DNA from 2 places in the Rhizobium sp. P43 genome. Region 2 is predicted to be linked to the other one. Evidence: riboswitches for the same ligand, from Rfam matches in the RefSeq annotation. Region 2 holds a riboswitch; the other holds the start of a gene.
What was found. A riboswitch is a leader RNA that binds a small molecule or an ion and turns the genes downstream of it on or off. The one in region 2 is predicted to bind cobalamin.

Region 1 (7,894 bases), 2.2 Mb from region 2:
TCGACAGCGTCACATGCTCCGGCCGGATGCCGATCGTATGGGCGCCATGTGCCGAAGCCGCCTGGCCGGAAATCTGGTTCATCTTCGGCGAGCCAATGAAGCCGGCGACGAAGAGATTGGCCGGGCTGCGATAGAGGTCGAGCGGCGAGCCGACCTGCTCGATGCGTCCCTTGTTGAGGACGACGATCTTGTCGGCCATGGTCATGGCTTCCACCTGGTCATGGGTGACGTAGACGGAGGTCGCCTTGAGCTTCTGGTGCAGTTCGGTGATTTCGAGCCGCATGGCGACACGCAGGGCGGCGTCGAGGTTGGAGAGCGGTTCGTCGAAAAGGAAGCAGCGCGGATTGCGCACGATGGCACGGCCGATCGCGACGCGCTGGCGCTGGCCGCCCGAGAGCTGGCCCGGACGACGCTCCAGATAGTCGGTGAGGTTCAGGATGCGGGCTGCCTCCTCGACCTTGCGGCTGATCTCAGTCGGATCGACCTTCGCCATTTTCAGCGGAAAGCCGATGTTCGAGCGCACGCTCATGTGTGGGTATAGCGCATACGACTGGAAGACCATGGCAAGACCGCGCTGGGCGGGTGGCGTCTGCGTCTGGTTTTTGCCGTCGATCAGGATCCGCCCGCCTGTCGCGTCTTCCAGACCTGCGATCAGACGCAGAAGGGTGGACTTGCCGCAGCCCGAGGGGCCGACGAAGACGACGAACTCGCCGTCGTTGATCTCAAGGTCGATCCCCGGGATGACCGCATGCTCGCCGAAGGACTTGGAGAGCTGTTCGAGTTTGATGCTGCCCATGATCGGGTATCCTTACTTGACGGCGCCGAAGGTGAGGCCGCGTACGAGTTGTTTCTGGCTAAACCAGCCCAGGATGACGATCGGCGCGATCGCCATCGTTGAGGCCGCCGACAGCTTCGCCCAGAACAGGCCTTGCGGACTGGAGAAGGAGGCGATGAAGGCGGTGAGCGGCGCCGCATTGGTGGTGGTCAGCCGGATCGTCCAGAAGGCCTCGTTCCAGGCGAGAATGATGTTGAGGAGTAGCGTCGAGGCGATGCCCGGCAGTGCCATCGGCGTCAGCACATAGACGATCTCGTTGAACAGCGAGGCACCGTCCATTCGCGCGGCTTCCAGGATCTCGCCCGGGATCTCGCGGAAATAGGTGTAGAGCATCCACACGACGATCGGCAGATTGATCAGCGTCAGCATCACCGTGAGCCCGATGCGGGTGTCGAGCAGGCCGAAATCACGAAACAGCAGATAGATCGGCACAAGCACGGCAACGGCAGGCATCATCTTGGTCGACAGCATCCACATCAGGATGTCCTTGGTCCGCCGGGTCGGCGAAAACGCCATGGCCCAGGCGGCCGGGATGCCGACGATCAGCGCCAGGATGGTCGAGCCCACGGACAGGATAACCGAGTTCATGAAGGGCTTGATGTAGTCGCGCTGTGTCTGCACCGTCACGTAGTTCTCGAGCGTGAAGGTGGGGATCATGTCGAAGCCCTGGATCGCTTCCGTTTCCGTCTTCACGCTGGTGATCAGCGTGTAGAGGATAGGGAAGAAGATCACGAAGGCGATGCTCCAGGCGAGGACCGTGAAGAGGATCTTGCGGCGGGGGCTTGTGGCACGGGCCATGGCGGGTCTCCTTACCGGTCCAGGTTCTTGCCGACGGCGCGCATCAGGAAGATGGCGACGAGATTGGCAAGCACGACAGCGATGATGCCACCCGCAGAGGCTCCGCCGACGTCGTAGCCGAGCAATGCCGTGCGGTAGATGAGGAAGGCGAGGTTGGTCGAGGCATAGCCCGGACCGCCATTGGTCGTGACCAGGATCTCTGCATAGACGCCGAGCAGGAAGATCGTCTGGATCAGGATGACCACGGTGATCGCGCGGGCGAGATGCGGCAGCGTCAGATAGATGAATTTGTCGATGAAGCGTGCACCATCCATCTCGGCCGCCTCCTGCTGCTCGCCATCGAGCGACTGCAGGGCGGTCAGGAGAATGAGCGTCGCAAAGGGCAGCCACTGCCAGGCGACGATGATGATGATCGAGAGCAGCGGATATTGCGCGAACCAGTCCACCGGCTGGAAGCCGAGCGCGCGGTTGATGTCCGCCAGCACGCCGTAGCCCGGATGCATGATCATGTTCTTCCAGATCAGCGCGGCGACCGGTGGCATGACGAAGAAGGGCGAAATCACCAGAATGCGCACGATCCCCTGGCCGAACATCGGCTGGTCAAGCAGCAGGGCCAGAAGGATGCCGCCGACGATGGTGATGAACAGCACGCCGCCAACGATCAGCAGCGTGTTCCAGACCGACTGGAAGAAGGCCGGATCCGTGTAGAAATAGCGGTAGTTGAACAACCCACCGAAGCTGACATTGGCCGGATTGAGCAGATTGTAGTTCTGGAAGGAGAACCACAAGGTCATCGCCAGCGGCACGATCATCCAGATCAGCAGGAGACCGACGGACGGCGCCATCATCAGACGGGCCAGGGTGCGTGTGTTTTGAGTAGCCATGATAAAGCTCGCCCTGATGGCCCCAAGCGGACAAGGTCCGGGACCCGTTGGAGGCAAAGTGACAACGACCGGCATTGGCCGCAAGCGGTCGAGGTCTCTCCTGCCCGGATCGCAATCCGGGCAGGCAGGTTTGGGAGGTGGATTATTTGATGTAGCCGGCGCGGGTCATTTCGCGCTCGGTCAGGCTCTGTGCCTGGGCCAGCGCATCATCGACCGACATTTGGCCTGCAAGCGCTGCCGAGAAGAGCTGACCGACGGAGGTGCCGAGGCTCTGGAACTCGGGGATCGCCACGAACTGCACGCCGACATAGGGCACCGGCTTGACGGTCGGGTTCTTCGGGTCAGCCGCGTTGATCGAGTCCAGCGTCATCTTCGCGAAAGGCGCCGCCGTCTGGTATTCCGGGTTCTCGTAGAGAGAGGTCCGCGTACCCGGAGGAACGTTGGCCCAGCCTTCCTTTGAAGCGACGAGTTCGAGATATGCCTTGCTGGTTGCCCAGGAGATGAACTTCTCGGCAGCTTCCGCCTTCTGCGAGCCTGCCGGAATGGCGAGGTTCCAGGCCCAGAGCCAGTTGCCGCGCTTGCCGAGACCGGTGTCGGGGGCGAGCGCGAAGCCCACCTTGTCGGCAACGGTCGAATCCTTCGGGTTGGTCACGAAGGAAGCGGCGACGGTGGCGTCGATCCACATGCCGCACTTGCCCTGCTGGAAGAGCGCAAGGTTCTCGTTGAAGCCGTTCGACGAGGCGCCCTGCGGGCCGGCGTCGTTCATCAGCTTGACGTAGAAGTCGAGCGTGTTCTTCCATTCCGGCTGATCGAACTGCGGCTTCCAGTTCTCGTCGAACCAGCGGGCGCCAAAGGCATTCGATGTGGCCGTCAGGAAGGCCATGTTCTCGCCCCAGCCGGCCTTGCCGCGCAGGCAGATGCCGTTGATGTCGTTGGCGCGGTCCGTCATCTTGCGGGCAGCATCGGCGACAAATTCCCAGGTCGGCGCGTCAGGCATGGTGAGCCCGGCCTTCTCCATCAGGTCCTTGCGGTACATGATGAACGAGGATTCGCCGTAGAACGGAGCAGCATAGAGCTTGCCGTCATCGCCGGTCAGGCCCGAGCGGATCGCCGGCAAAAGGTCATCGACATCGTAGTCGGCACCGAGGTTTTCGAGCGGCAGCAGCCAGCCCTGCTTGGACCAGATCGGAACTTCATAGGTGCCGATCGTCATGATGTCGTACTGGCCGCCCTTTGTCGCGATGTCGGTCGTGACGCGCTCGCGCAACACGTTCTCTTCGAGCGTGACCCACTCGACCTGGATGTCGGGGTTCTTGGCGGTGAATTCCGAGGTCAGACCCTGCATCCGGATCATGTCGCCATTGTTGACGGTTGCGATCGTCAGGGTTTCGGCCGAGGCCATGCCGGCAAGCGCCAGCGCTGAGCAGGCGCCCAGCAAAATCGTCTTCAAGTTCATGTCTTCCTCCCAGAAGAGTAATGAGCATTCGCTTTGCTCATGGGCAATTACTCACTTCAAGGGCGAAAAATGTCAATCCAGATTCCTTGCTGCGGTGCCGCAAGGATGACCTAAATCCATGAAATCCAATTGAAAAATTTAGTCTATCTCAGCTGGAGAGGAGATAGCGTGCCGCCTCTTCATCGGTAATCAGGCTGTTGATATGCCCGCCGCGCACCGCCGCGAGAATCGCCGGATGCTTGCGTCGACCCCGTGCCAGACCGACAACGGTCGAGGTTTCCCGCGAGGGGATTTCCAGGCTGGCAACCCGCTCATTGACAGGATGCTTGAGCAGTGTGCCGTCTTCTCCGAAAATCCAGCCACAGATTTCGCCGACGGCCCCGGCGCCCAGAAGATCCTGCATCTCGTCGGGTTTCAGAAAGCCGTCGACCAGAAGCGGCGCCTTCATGTTCATTTCGCCGACGCCGACGAAGGTGACGTCCGATTGCCGGCCGAGCGCAATGGTGGGCGCCACGAGCGGTTGCTTGTGCAGAAGCTGTTTTTCATCGGCTGAGGACACGATAACCGGGAGCGGCATCGGGAAATGGGGTGCCTTGATCGCATCGGCCATCGAGAAGATGACGTTGAAATAGGCGGCCGATCCATCTGGACTGATGTTCCCGGTCAAAGAGACAATCTTGTGCTGCGGACATTCCATGGGCGAGAGCTGATCGATCATCGCGCGCAGCGTGCGGCCAGTGCCCATCGCGATGACGAGCGGATCGGTCTGTTTCAGCCAGCGCTCAAGCTGCGCTGCGCCGGCTTCCGCAACGCCCACGGTTGCGGATTCAGACCCGGGATCGGTGGGAACTATCTCCACCTCCTTCAGTCCGAACTTGCGTTTGAGGGCGTCGGCAAGTTCAAGGCAGGCTGCGATCGGATGATCGAGCCGCACCTTGATGAGCTTTTCCGCGACAGAGAGCGAAACCAGGCGCTGCGCGCTCTGGCGCGATATCCCCATGGCGGCGGCGATCTCGTCCTGCGTCCGGCCGGCGACATAATAGAGCCATCCGGCCCGAGCCGCATCATCCAGTCTTGTGTGACCCTCACCACGTCGTGCCATGCAGTCTCCTCCCAGTCCAAGACACTGCTGCCAATTTTGCCGATCCGTGTCAAATCCGGCCTCTGCTTCCAAAGGTCCGCGGGAACGTCCGGACGGGTGACCGGTTGAGCCTTTGAGGCACTTCAACCTCAGGGTCATGATGATGATACGCCGGATCTCAATGGTCGCTGTGGAGAGGGAAACGCTTGGCTCAGTAGATGTCGCCAGGCTAGCCGCAGCCGAGATCCATGGGCGAAGGATTTCGCCCGATCCCTGGACGTAGACCATGGACGAGTACAACAAGCGCTGATCGAGCCCGCGAGGTCTGACACATTGCCATTGTCATGGTGTCGAAGTGAAACCGTGACGGTACTCTCCCCAAGGACGGGACAAAATCACACTAGACAAATGTAACGATATTACATAACAAAACGACAAGACTTGACTGACGGGGCTCGCTGGCCTTAATCAAACAGATGACGGTTCCCCAGCGGATGACTCCGAGGGGATTAATAGGGAACACGGTGCGGACGACCCAACAGGGACCAAGACCGTGGCTGCCCCCGCAACTGTAGGCGGATTGCTGTCATCCTTTCGGCGCGTCAGCGCCGGGCCACTGCGCTTTGTCGTGGGAAGGTGGATGCAGCAGATATCCGTAAGCCAGGAGACCTGCCGTCAAGTGGGAAAAAACGTAGCGGACGGGGTGTGCCGATGGATACGAACTGGCTTTGCGGCCGCGCGTCTTTGCGCGTGCAACATATTGTCATTTTGCCTCCGGAGATCTCCTGCGGAGGGCTTGGGTGGCAGAATCAAAACGACATCATGTAACGGTATGCACCGACTGCCGGCGGCGTGGCGAAACATGCCGGCCAGGCCTTGATCTGCTGCATCGTCTGACGGACAGCCTTCACCGGCTCGGAGCCGATACCGGCTCCGATTTCATGGTCGCGGGAACCGTCTGCATGGCCGGCTGCGATCGCCCGTGCACGATTGCCTTTCAGGCGTCTGGCAAGGTCACCTATCTCTTTGGCGATGTTCAGCCCGACACCGACCTTGAGGCCCTGGTCGATTTCGCGGACCTCTATCTGCGTATGCCGGATGGCATGACGCGTGAGGCCGAGCGACCTGCAGGCCTGCGTGGCAAGACCCTTGCCCGCATCCCGGCTGCGATCCTTGTGTCGGAAATGAGCCCGGAGGCCGTCCAATGAGTTGCGATACGCTCGGCTGCTCCGTTACCGTATCCGGTCTCGCCTGGGGACCGAAGCTCGGCCACTATCTCGTTCGCGATGTAAGCTTCAGCATCGCCGCCGGCGACCGGCTCGCGATTGTCGGACCAAACGGTGCGGGCAAAACCTCTCTGCTTCGCTGCCTCTATCGCGGCGTGACACCCCTTCAGGGAAAAGTGGAAATCGACGGGGCGGATCTTCGCGGCCTCTCGCCCCGCCAGCTCGCCCGCAAGATTGGCGTTGTCCTGCAGGAAATGCCCGCTGATTTCCCGTTCACCGCCCGAGACGTCGTGATGATGGGGCGGGTGCCGTGGCGCCAGGGTCTGACCGGCTGGGCGGAACGGGATCATGAGGCCGTCATCCATGCGCTCGAACATCTCGATGTCGTGGGGCTTGCCCATCGCCAGTTCTCCACCCTGTCGGGCGGGGAAAAGCAGCGAGTGCTCGTCGCCAGAGCCCTGGCACAGGACCCGCAGATCATCATCCTCGATGAGCCGACGAACCATCTCGATATTCGCCACCAGCTGGAGATCCTCGATCTCTTGGCGGGGCTCCAGCTGACCATCATCACCACGCTGCACGATATCAATCTTGCCGCCTCTTTCGCCTCGCATGTCGCCATCATGCATCACGGCCGGATGACGGCATTCGGCAGTCCGGAGGCAATCCTAACCGAGGATGCCGTATCGCAGACCTTCGGCGTCAGTGCCCGCATGTATTCGGTCTCGAGCTCATCCAGTCATGCCGGCCATTTCACCTTTTCCAGAACGCTCAGCTAAAACTGAAAGGCATAAACCGTGTTCAAGATTTCTCTCGTCGCTTCCTCCGTCACTTTGCTGGCAGGACTGGTTGCTGCAACGTCCGCAGCCGCTTTCCCCGTCACCGTGAAAAGCTGCAACCGCGATGTCACCTTTGACGCCGCACCGGCGCGTGCAATTTCTAACGACGTCAATCTGACCGAGATGATGCTGGCGCTGAAGCTTCAGGACCGAATGGTTGGCTATACCGGTGTTTCCGGCTGGAAGACCCTGGACGAGAGCTTGCGGGAAGGTGTTCGGGAACTGCCGGAGCTTTCGCCCAAATATCCGAGTAAGGAAGTCCTGCTGAACGCCGACGCCGATTTCTTCTTCGCCGGCTGGAACTACGGCATGAAGGTCGGCGGCGAGGTGACGCCCGAGACGCTCGCCCCCTTCGGCATCAAGGTCTATGAGCTGACCGAATCCTGCATCCACATCATGGCCAAGAACAAGCCGACGATGGACGACATGTTTGTCGATCTCCTGAATCTCGGCAAGATCTTCGGCGTCGAGGATCGTGCCGAGGCGCTGGTGGCTGGCTACCGCAAGCAGCTCGCCGACATCACCACACGGATCGGCGCCGTCGAAAAGCCTGTGCGCGTTTTCGTCTATGATTCTGGTACCGAAAAACCCTTCACCTCGGGCCGCTTTGGCATCCCGACGGCGATGATCGAGGCCGCTGGCGGCGTCAACATCATGGAAGACGTGGAAAAGAGCTGGACCGAAGTCTCCTGGGAGCCGGTCATCGAGCGCAATCCGGAAGTCGTCGTGATCGTCAACTACGGTGAAGTGACCGCGGAGCAGAAGATCGCCTTCA
Region 2 (7,894 bases):
CGATCTTTGCAGCAGCGAAGACCGCCGCGAAGAAGCGTGTGATCTTCTCCGAAGGCGAAGACGAGCGCGTGCTGCGCGCCGCCCAGGTCCTGCTGGAGGATGGCATCGGCGAACCAATCCTGATCGGCCGTCCGCAGATCATCGAGACGCGTCTCAAGCGCTATGGCCTGCGTATTCGCCCCGGCACGGATTTCGAGCTGGTGAACCCGGAAGACGATCCGCGTTATCGCGAATATGTCGACGACTATTTCTCGCTGGTCGGGCGTGCCGGCATCAACCCCGAAGCCGCCAAGACGATCGTCCGTACCAATACAACGGTCATCGGTGCGCTCGCCGTCAAGCGTGGCGAAGCCGATGCGTTGATCTGCGGCGTCGAAGGGCGCTTCGACCGTCATGTCCGTGATGTGCGCCAGATTATCGGCAAGCGTCCGGGCGTGCGTGACTATTCGGGCTTGAGCCTTCTGATCTCCCAGCGCGGCGCGATCTTCTTCACCGACACCTTCGTGACGGACGAGCCCTGCGCCGAGGAAATCGCCGAAATGACAATGCTCGCGGCGCAGGAAATCCGCCGATTCGGCATAACGCCAAAGGCTGCCCTGTTATCCCATTCCAACTTCGGATCGCGGCCATCTGCCAGCGCGTCCAAGATGCGTCAGGCCCTTCAGATCCTGCGTGACAAGGCACCGGAACTGGAGGTCGATGGCGAAATGCAGGGCGGCTCGGCCCTGTCGGAAGTGCTGCGCAAGCGCGCCATGCCGGACAGCACCCTGACCGGCGAGGCAAACCTGCTGGTCTTCCCGAACCTTGATGCCGCCAACATCTCGCTCGGTATTGTCCGCACCATGATGGATGCCTTGCATGTCGGCCCGATCCTTCTGGGCGCGGCCCTGCCCGCGCATGTGCTCTCGACATCGGTTACATCGCGCGGCGTCGTCAACATGGCAGCGCTCGCCGTGGTCGAAGCCTCCCAGCCGACAGGCTGAAGATCGAAAAAAGCGAGCGGCGCCTTGCCTCGCCGCTCGCTTCGCGAAATCTGCCATCTAGACAAGCCAAAGTGCTAGCCCCGACACTGCTCCCCTGGAAATCTAGGGCATAGTTGATGGGCGCGTCTGAAGTCTATTTTGATCTGTTGGATTGGCTGGACCGACAGGAGAAGCCTGATCCAGCGTCCACTCTCTCAAGGCTTCAGGCATCCTATGGGACCGGCCCGATCATCTATTTGAGCGGCGTGATCCCCGGCGGGCGCGTACGCGTTCAAAACATGTTCTACAGCCAGAAACGCAATGCCCAGCAATTGGCGCGGACATTGAACCGAAAGCCGATCCTCGAGCAAATTTCCGGCGTGCTCTCTGCTCTTGAGCCGATCGAGTTCATGTCCTGGCACCGGACCGCCCATCACCATCACAGGGTTGTCGGTTATCCCCTGGCCGGCAGACAGAGCTGCCTGCTCGTCGAGTTTCCCTCCAGGTTCGATGAACTGGCGGCTTGGCGCCGTCAGAACGACCGCGACATCCTGAGCCTCGCGACCCTTCTGAATGCACGTTTTATCAAAACATCAACCAGTGACCATCAGGAAAAAGCCCGGGCTCGCCCTTTGACACGTCGTGAGAGGGAGACACTGGCATGGATTGCAGCCGGCAAAAGCTACTGGGAAACCGCCGTCATCCTGGGCATTTCTGAACGCACCATCCGTCATTTCATGGCGAATGCGCGTCAAAAACTCGATGTCGTCAACAATGCCCAGGCTGTGGCGGAAGCGGTATGGCGCGGCCTGATCCCCAGGTTGGCCGAGCCCGCTTTGCAAATCCCTTGATCGTATCACAGATTGCAAGCGCTGAAGCTGTCGCCACCGTCAGTTTCATAAACGACCATTGAACTGCATTTTGCCTGTTCCGTTCTGCAAGAAGGAGCAAAGCATGATCAGGATCATCAACGGTAGCCGCAGAAGCCAGTTTCCAGCCGATATCGACGCGATGCACAGGCTGAGAAAGCGGGTCTTCCATGACCTCCTCGGCTGGGAGGTGCAAGTCCGCGACGCCTGGGAAATCGACGACTATGATCGGGCCAATCCGCTCTATGTTCTCTCCTATAGTGAGGAAGGAAAGTTGCGGGGGTCTTTGCGTCTGCTGCCAACCCTCGGGCCGAATATGCTCGACGATACATTCCCGATCCTTCTAGGCAATGGGCCGCAAATTCGTAGTGCAGCCGTGTGGGAATCCAGCCGCTTCTGCATCGACCCCGAGATTTCGCAGGACCGCGCCAGCAACCAGGTCACAATTGCCGCAGCAGAACTGATGTGCGGTGTCGGCGAACTCGGGCTCGCCTCGGACCTCAGCCATATCGTCACCGTCACGGATGTCTTCCTGGAACGCATGTTCAAGCGCATGGGCTGCCCAGGGATCCGGATCGGAGAACCTCGCCGCATCGGCGTTGTCCAGGCGGTCGCGGTATCCTGGGAGGTCTCCGAAGACCTGCTCGATAGGATGAAGGCGATTGCGGCGATCGACGGCAGCGTCTTGGAAGAGCCGATGACGCTGATGGCAGCGCAGGCCGCGTAATCCACATCGCATGGCGGATGACAGCGCATGCATCCGCCATGTCATCCGTCATTTTCATTTCACCGGCACTCGGCTATCCTGGGTTTACAAGGGCTTTATTCTGCCTTGCAAGCGACCACTGGGATCCGGATGTGCCGAGCAGAATAACAATTTCGATCGCTGTATTGCTCACGCTCGCTAGCGTCATCCCGGGCGGGGCGGAAGCCTCGGCGCTCTGCGAACGGCTGCGGGATCGGCTTGTGCTGGTCGAACAGGGCTCGCCATCGCCCGAGATCAACAGTTATGCCAGCGCGATTGCCCAGCAGAACCTTGAACTGCGCAAGGCACGCCAGGACCAGCGTCGGCTCCGCTGCCTGACTTCGTCGATTGTCCAGATACGTCCGGATGGCGGCAACGACTGCAGCGATCTTGCAACCGCGATCTCCCGCATGGAGGCCAATCGCGACATCCTGACCGCAAGGCTCGCGGATCTGCGCGCGAGCCGGGTTGCCGACACCCGTGCGGCCCTGGTCACGGCGCTTGAGGAAAATGGCTGCGGCCCGGATCAGGCCGCCTATCCAGAAGAGGCAGAGCGCATCCCCTATCTCGACAGCGTGGCAGAACCCTACCGTCCGGACAGGGCAGCGGAAGCCGCCTATTCAGCCACACCGCCGTCCATCGGAATGCTGCCAAGCGGCAATGTGCGCACGCTTTGTGTGCGCACCTGCGACGGCGGTTTCTTCCCGATCTCGTCTCAGACCTCGGCGATGAACTTTGCCCGCGACGCGGCGCAATGCCAGCAGATGTGTCCAGGGACGCAGACCGAGCTCTTCTTCCATGCTCCGGAACTGAGCGAGACAGTGGATATGGTTTCGGCGGTCACCGGCCGCCCCTATCGCGATCTGCCCAACGCCTTTCTCTATCGCAACCGTCGCAGCGATGCAGAACCCTCCTGTGGCTGCAACCTGCAGCAATACTATCAGCGCATGACGCCGAGATCTGCCGTTCCTGAGTACCAATCCTCGATCATGGAAGTCTCCCCCAAGACAAAACCGACAGAGCCGACCACCCAGCCGGTGATCGAGCGCGAGCTCGACGAGGCAAACCTGAATGTTAGGCAGGTGGGGCCCGCCTTCCTGCCGTCGGACAAGGGGACGATCGACCTCAGGAACCCCGCAGCCCCGGGACCCCAGCCGCTGCAGGAGTGACGGGCTCCTCCGGCTTTTCGCCCCAGCGGTCTTCGAAGACGAGATCGTCGAGCGACAGGCGCTGGCGCCAGCCCTTCAACGCAAGTTCCGGCACGGCATAGAGTTCATCCACATAGCCGAGGCAGAGATAGCCGATGATCTGCACCCGATCCGGTATTCCGAGGATCGCCCTCACCTCCGCCTCGTGGAATATGCTGACCCAGCCGAGGCCCACCCCTTCGGCCCGGGCGGCCAGCCAGAGGTTCTGGATCGCACAAACGGTTGAGAAAGCATCCATTCGCATATCATGGGTCCGCCCGAGCACGACCGGCCCCGCACGATCCGGATCGCAGGTGACGCAGATATTGAGCGGCGCCTTGCGGATGCCTTCCAGTTTCAGCGCGCGATAGGCGCTGCGACGCTCCTCAGGAAACATCGCCTCAGCCTCCTCATTCGCCCGGCTGAACGCCTGCCAGACCGCCTCGCGGGTCTCGGAATTGCGGATCAGCAGGAAACTCCAGGGCTGCATGAAGCCGACGGATGGCGCCGCATGGGCGGCTTGCAGCAGCCGGCGCACGAGATCGTCCGGCAGTGGATCGGGAAGGAACTGGTCGCGCACGTCACGGCGCGTATGGATGGCCCGGTAGACGGCGTCCCTGTCAGGCTCGGCAAAGGGCGCTGTCCGGACGAGAAACTCGTTCGGTCTGTCGTGCATCGTAATCCCCACAATGCGCAACCGCCCGCCGTCCACGCGGGTTCGGTCTATCTCGCCAGGCCGGTCTTCTGACTGGGCTTCATCCGCGACGCGCACCTTCCCGGATTGCTCCAGTGGCTGGGTTTCCCCTCACACGTCACGTCCGCCTCACAGCGTTGGGCACGTGCCGGATTTTCACCGGCTTCCCGATTCTCCCGCCTTCCGGCAGGCACCTGACACAGGTGTTCTACTTGACGGAGGTTGCGGAGGACAGACCAAAAGCGACAGCGTCACTCAGGCCGTGGGAAATAGCGCACGAAGGCGAAGGCCGTTCCGTCCGGCGCCCAGTTCGGCACGTTGATCGAGCCCTGCCCGCCGAAGAACTCGAGAAGCGTCTCGACATTGCCGCCATCGGCATCCATCAGCCGAAGCCTGACCTGCTTGTCACGCGGATGGCCTGTCACGTCAGCGTCGTAGGAGAGGAACAGCACCTTCTTCCCATCCGGCGACGGGTGCGGGAACCAGTCGCCGTAGCCGTCCGAAGTCAGCTGCTGCGGGTCGCTCCCATCCGTGCGCATCCGCCAGATCTGCATGGTGCCGCTGCGGCTTGAGTTGAAATAGATCCACTGACCGTCAGGCGAGTAATCGGGACCGTCATTGTGACCTTCGCCATGCGTCAGACGTCGCTCGGACCCGCCTTTCGTGGAGATCGTGTAAATGTCGAAGACACCGCCGCGATCACCACAATAGGCAAGTTCCTTTCCGTCCGGCGACCAGCCATGCCAATAGGACGGCATATTGTCGGTCACCTGGCGCGGCTCGTCGTCACCATCGCCCAGCAGATAAATGCAGGATTTGCCGTAGAGCGTATGGTCCGAAAAGGCGATCGAGGCACCGTCAGGCGAAATGCCATGGTCGTTGTTCAGTCTAACGGCAAAACCGGTGTCGATCAGTTCCGGCTCTGGGTCCTCCTCATCGAGCGGCAGGGCATAGAGAAGCCCATCGCCGTTGATGATCAGAAACTCGCCGTCCCGCGACCAGTTCGGCGCCTCGACGAGATCTTCCGTCTGCCAGACGACCTCGCATTCGCGGGTGTTGATGTCAAAGATTTCGACGGAACTGCGCATGATGCTTCCTCTCGGCCGTCCCGGATCGCTCAGCGATCGCGGAACCGGTTCGTGATCGGATAGCGACGATCGCGTCCGAAATTCTTCTTGGTGATCTTCACGCCCGGTGCCGACTGGCGGCGCTTGTATTCGGCGAGATAAAGCAGGTGCTCGACCCGGTGTACGGTCGCAATGTCATGGCCCCGAGCGACGATCTCGTCGACACCCATTTCCTTCTCGACCAGGCATTCAAGAATGTCGTCGAGAACCGGATAGGCCGGCAGCGAATCCTGGTCGGTCTGGTTCGGTCGAAGCTCCGCAGAGGGGGCCTTCGACAGGATGTTGGCCGGGATCACCTCGCCCGAGGGGCCAAGCGCACCCGGCGGAACATTGGCGTTGCGCCAGGCCGACAGCGCATAGACCTGCATCTTGTAGAGGTCCTTGATCGGATTGAAGCCACCGTTCATGTCACCATAGAGCGTCGCGTAGCCGACCGACATCTCCGACTTGTTGCCGGTGGTCACCACCATCGAGCCGAACTTGTTGGAGATCGCCATCAGGATCGTGCCGCGCGTACGGCTCTGCAGGTTCTCCTCGGTGATGCCGCTCTCGGTGCCCTCGAACATGTCCGACAGCGACGAGAGGAAGCCCTCGACCGGTTCCTGGATCGGCACGATGTCGTAGTGGCAGCCGAGCGCCTTGGCGCAGGCCTCGGCATCGGCAAAGCTTTCCTGCGAGGTGTAGCGGTAGGGCAGCATGATCGTGCGAACGCGCTCCTCGCCCAGCGCATCCACCGCGATCGCCGCACAGATAGCCGAATCGATACCGCCCGAGAGACCGAGCACGACGCTCTTGAAACCGTTCTTGTTGACGTAATCGCGGAAACCGAGCACGCAGGCGCGGTAATCGGCCTCTTCCTTTTCCGGGATGCGCGACATCGGCCCTTCGTCACAGCGCCAGCCATCGGCCGCGCGTCGCCAGGTCGTGACCGACAGCGTCTCCTCGAACTGGCTCATCTGGAAGGCCAGCGACTTGTCACCATTGAAGGCGAAGCTCGCGCCGTCGAAGACCAGTTCGTCCTGACCGCCGAGCTGATTGGCGAAGACCAGCGGCAGTCCGGTTTCGATCACCTGGCGCAGCGCCACCTGATGGCGGACATCCACCTTACCGCGATAATAGGGCGAGCCATTCGGCACGAGCAGGATCTCGGCCCCCGTCTCGGCCAGCGTCTCGCAAACGCCGAGATCGTTCCAGATTTCCTCGCAGATCGGCACGCCGATGCGAACACCCCGAAAGTTCACCGGTCCCGGCATCTCGCCCTCGACGAAGACGCGCTTCTCATCGAACTCGCCGTAATTCGGCAGATCGATCTTGTCGCGGAAGGCAAGGATCTTGCCGCCGTCGAGGATCGCAACGGAATTGTGCCGGCCCTTCTCGCCCTGCCGCGGAAAGCCGACGATCACCCCCGGACCGCCATCGGCAGTATCGGCGGCAAGCGCCTCGACAGCCTGCAGACAGGCTTTGAGGAAGGCGGGCTTCAGCACCAGATCTTCCGGCGGATAGCCGGAAATGAAGAGCTCCGTCAGGAGCAGGAGATCGGCCCCCTGCCCGGCAGCCTCGGCACGCGCAGCACGCGCCTTGGCGAGATTGCCGGTGACGTCACCCACCGTCGGATTGAACTGTGCCACCGCTATGCGCAGGACGTCGGAGATCTTCTTTGCTTCGCTCATGACACCGATTTAGCCGCTCGCCCGCCCTATCGCAACGTCGCTTCGCGGGCGCCCCCTTTATATGGTGCTCCGGCGCTAACCAAACCACCGGAATTTCTGGGAACAAAGGTTCTTCGCTTTCGGTTCATGTAGCATTCATGACACTTATGTGACACCTATGCGAACCTTTCATGACACCCTCCCATGACCTGGAGTTCGACGTGGTCCAGACCAGCCCGAAAACGCGAGTCGCGAACATCTTTACCGCCTTCGGTGCGGTGCGTGAGCGTGAGCTCGGCGGGTCCTGGATCGTCCAGCTCGTTGTCCAGTCTATCAACACGGCGCTGATTGCTGCGGCGATCGTTCTGCTGAGCGAGGTCCTGGCGCGTGGCAGCATGATCGATGTCGTGGAATACATGACCTCGACGAGCCGTCCCGGCCCTGTGGCCGTCGGTATCGTCTTTCTCATTCTGGCCTTTGCCGATGCGATCATCGGCAAATCCTATCAGTCGACACTGCTTGTCGGCCCCCTGTTGCTGCTGCCGGCATTCTTCTCGGGGCAGAAGCAACTCTTCCTGTCGGATCCGCTTTTCCCGAGCGACCTGCTCTTCGGTCGTCAGATCATGCAGCTCATGCCGGCCATGGTTGCGGCCGAGCCCTT

Region 1: it holds a riboswitch for cobalamin, as region 2 does, so the genes downstream of both, AC1PUL_RS17555 (DUF1636 domain-containing protein) here and bluB (5,6-dimethylbenzimidazole synthase) in region 2, are expected to answer to the same signal.

The regions. Positions count from the first base shown of each region.
Region 1 is NZ_CM161539.1:3,499,598-3,507,491, reverse strand. It holds gene AC1PUL_RS17580 (ABC transporter ATP-binding protein) at 1-796, opposite strand, end outside; gene AC1PUL_RS17575 (carbohydrate ABC transporter permease) at 809-1,633, opposite strand; gene AC1PUL_RS17570 (carbohydrate ABC transporter permease) at 1,645-2,517, opposite strand; gene AC1PUL_RS17565 (ABC transporter substrate-binding protein) at 2,660-3,973, opposite strand; gene AC1PUL_RS17560 (sugar-binding transcriptional regulator) at 4,122-5,075, opposite strand; cobalamin riboswitch at 5,518-5,745, shown strand; gene AC1PUL_RS17555 (DUF1636 domain-containing protein) at 5,855-6,262, shown strand; gene AC1PUL_RS17550 (ABC transporter ATP-binding protein) at 6,259-7,059, shown strand; gene AC1PUL_RS17545 (ABC transporter substrate-binding protein) at 7,087-7,894, shown strand, end outside.
Region 2 is NZ_CM161539.1:1,282,514-1,290,407, reverse strand. It holds gene AC1PUL_RS06385 (NADP-dependent malic enzyme) at 1-983, shown strand, start outside; gene AC1PUL_RS06380 (helix-turn-helix transcriptional regulator) at 1,100-1,813, shown strand; gene AC1PUL_RS06375 (acyl-homoserine-lactone synthase) at 1,917-2,558, shown strand; gene AC1PUL_RS06370 (DUF2865 domain-containing protein) at 2,690-3,745, shown strand; gene bluB (5,6-dimethylbenzimidazole synthase) at 3,702-4,439, opposite strand; cobalamin riboswitch at 4,481-4,670, opposite strand; gene AC1PUL_RS06360 (TolB family protein) at 4,709-5,545, opposite strand; gene AC1PUL_RS06355 (NAD+ synthase) at 5,575-7,254, opposite strand; gene AC1PUL_RS06350 (LTA synthase family protein) at 7,425-7,894, shown strand, end outside.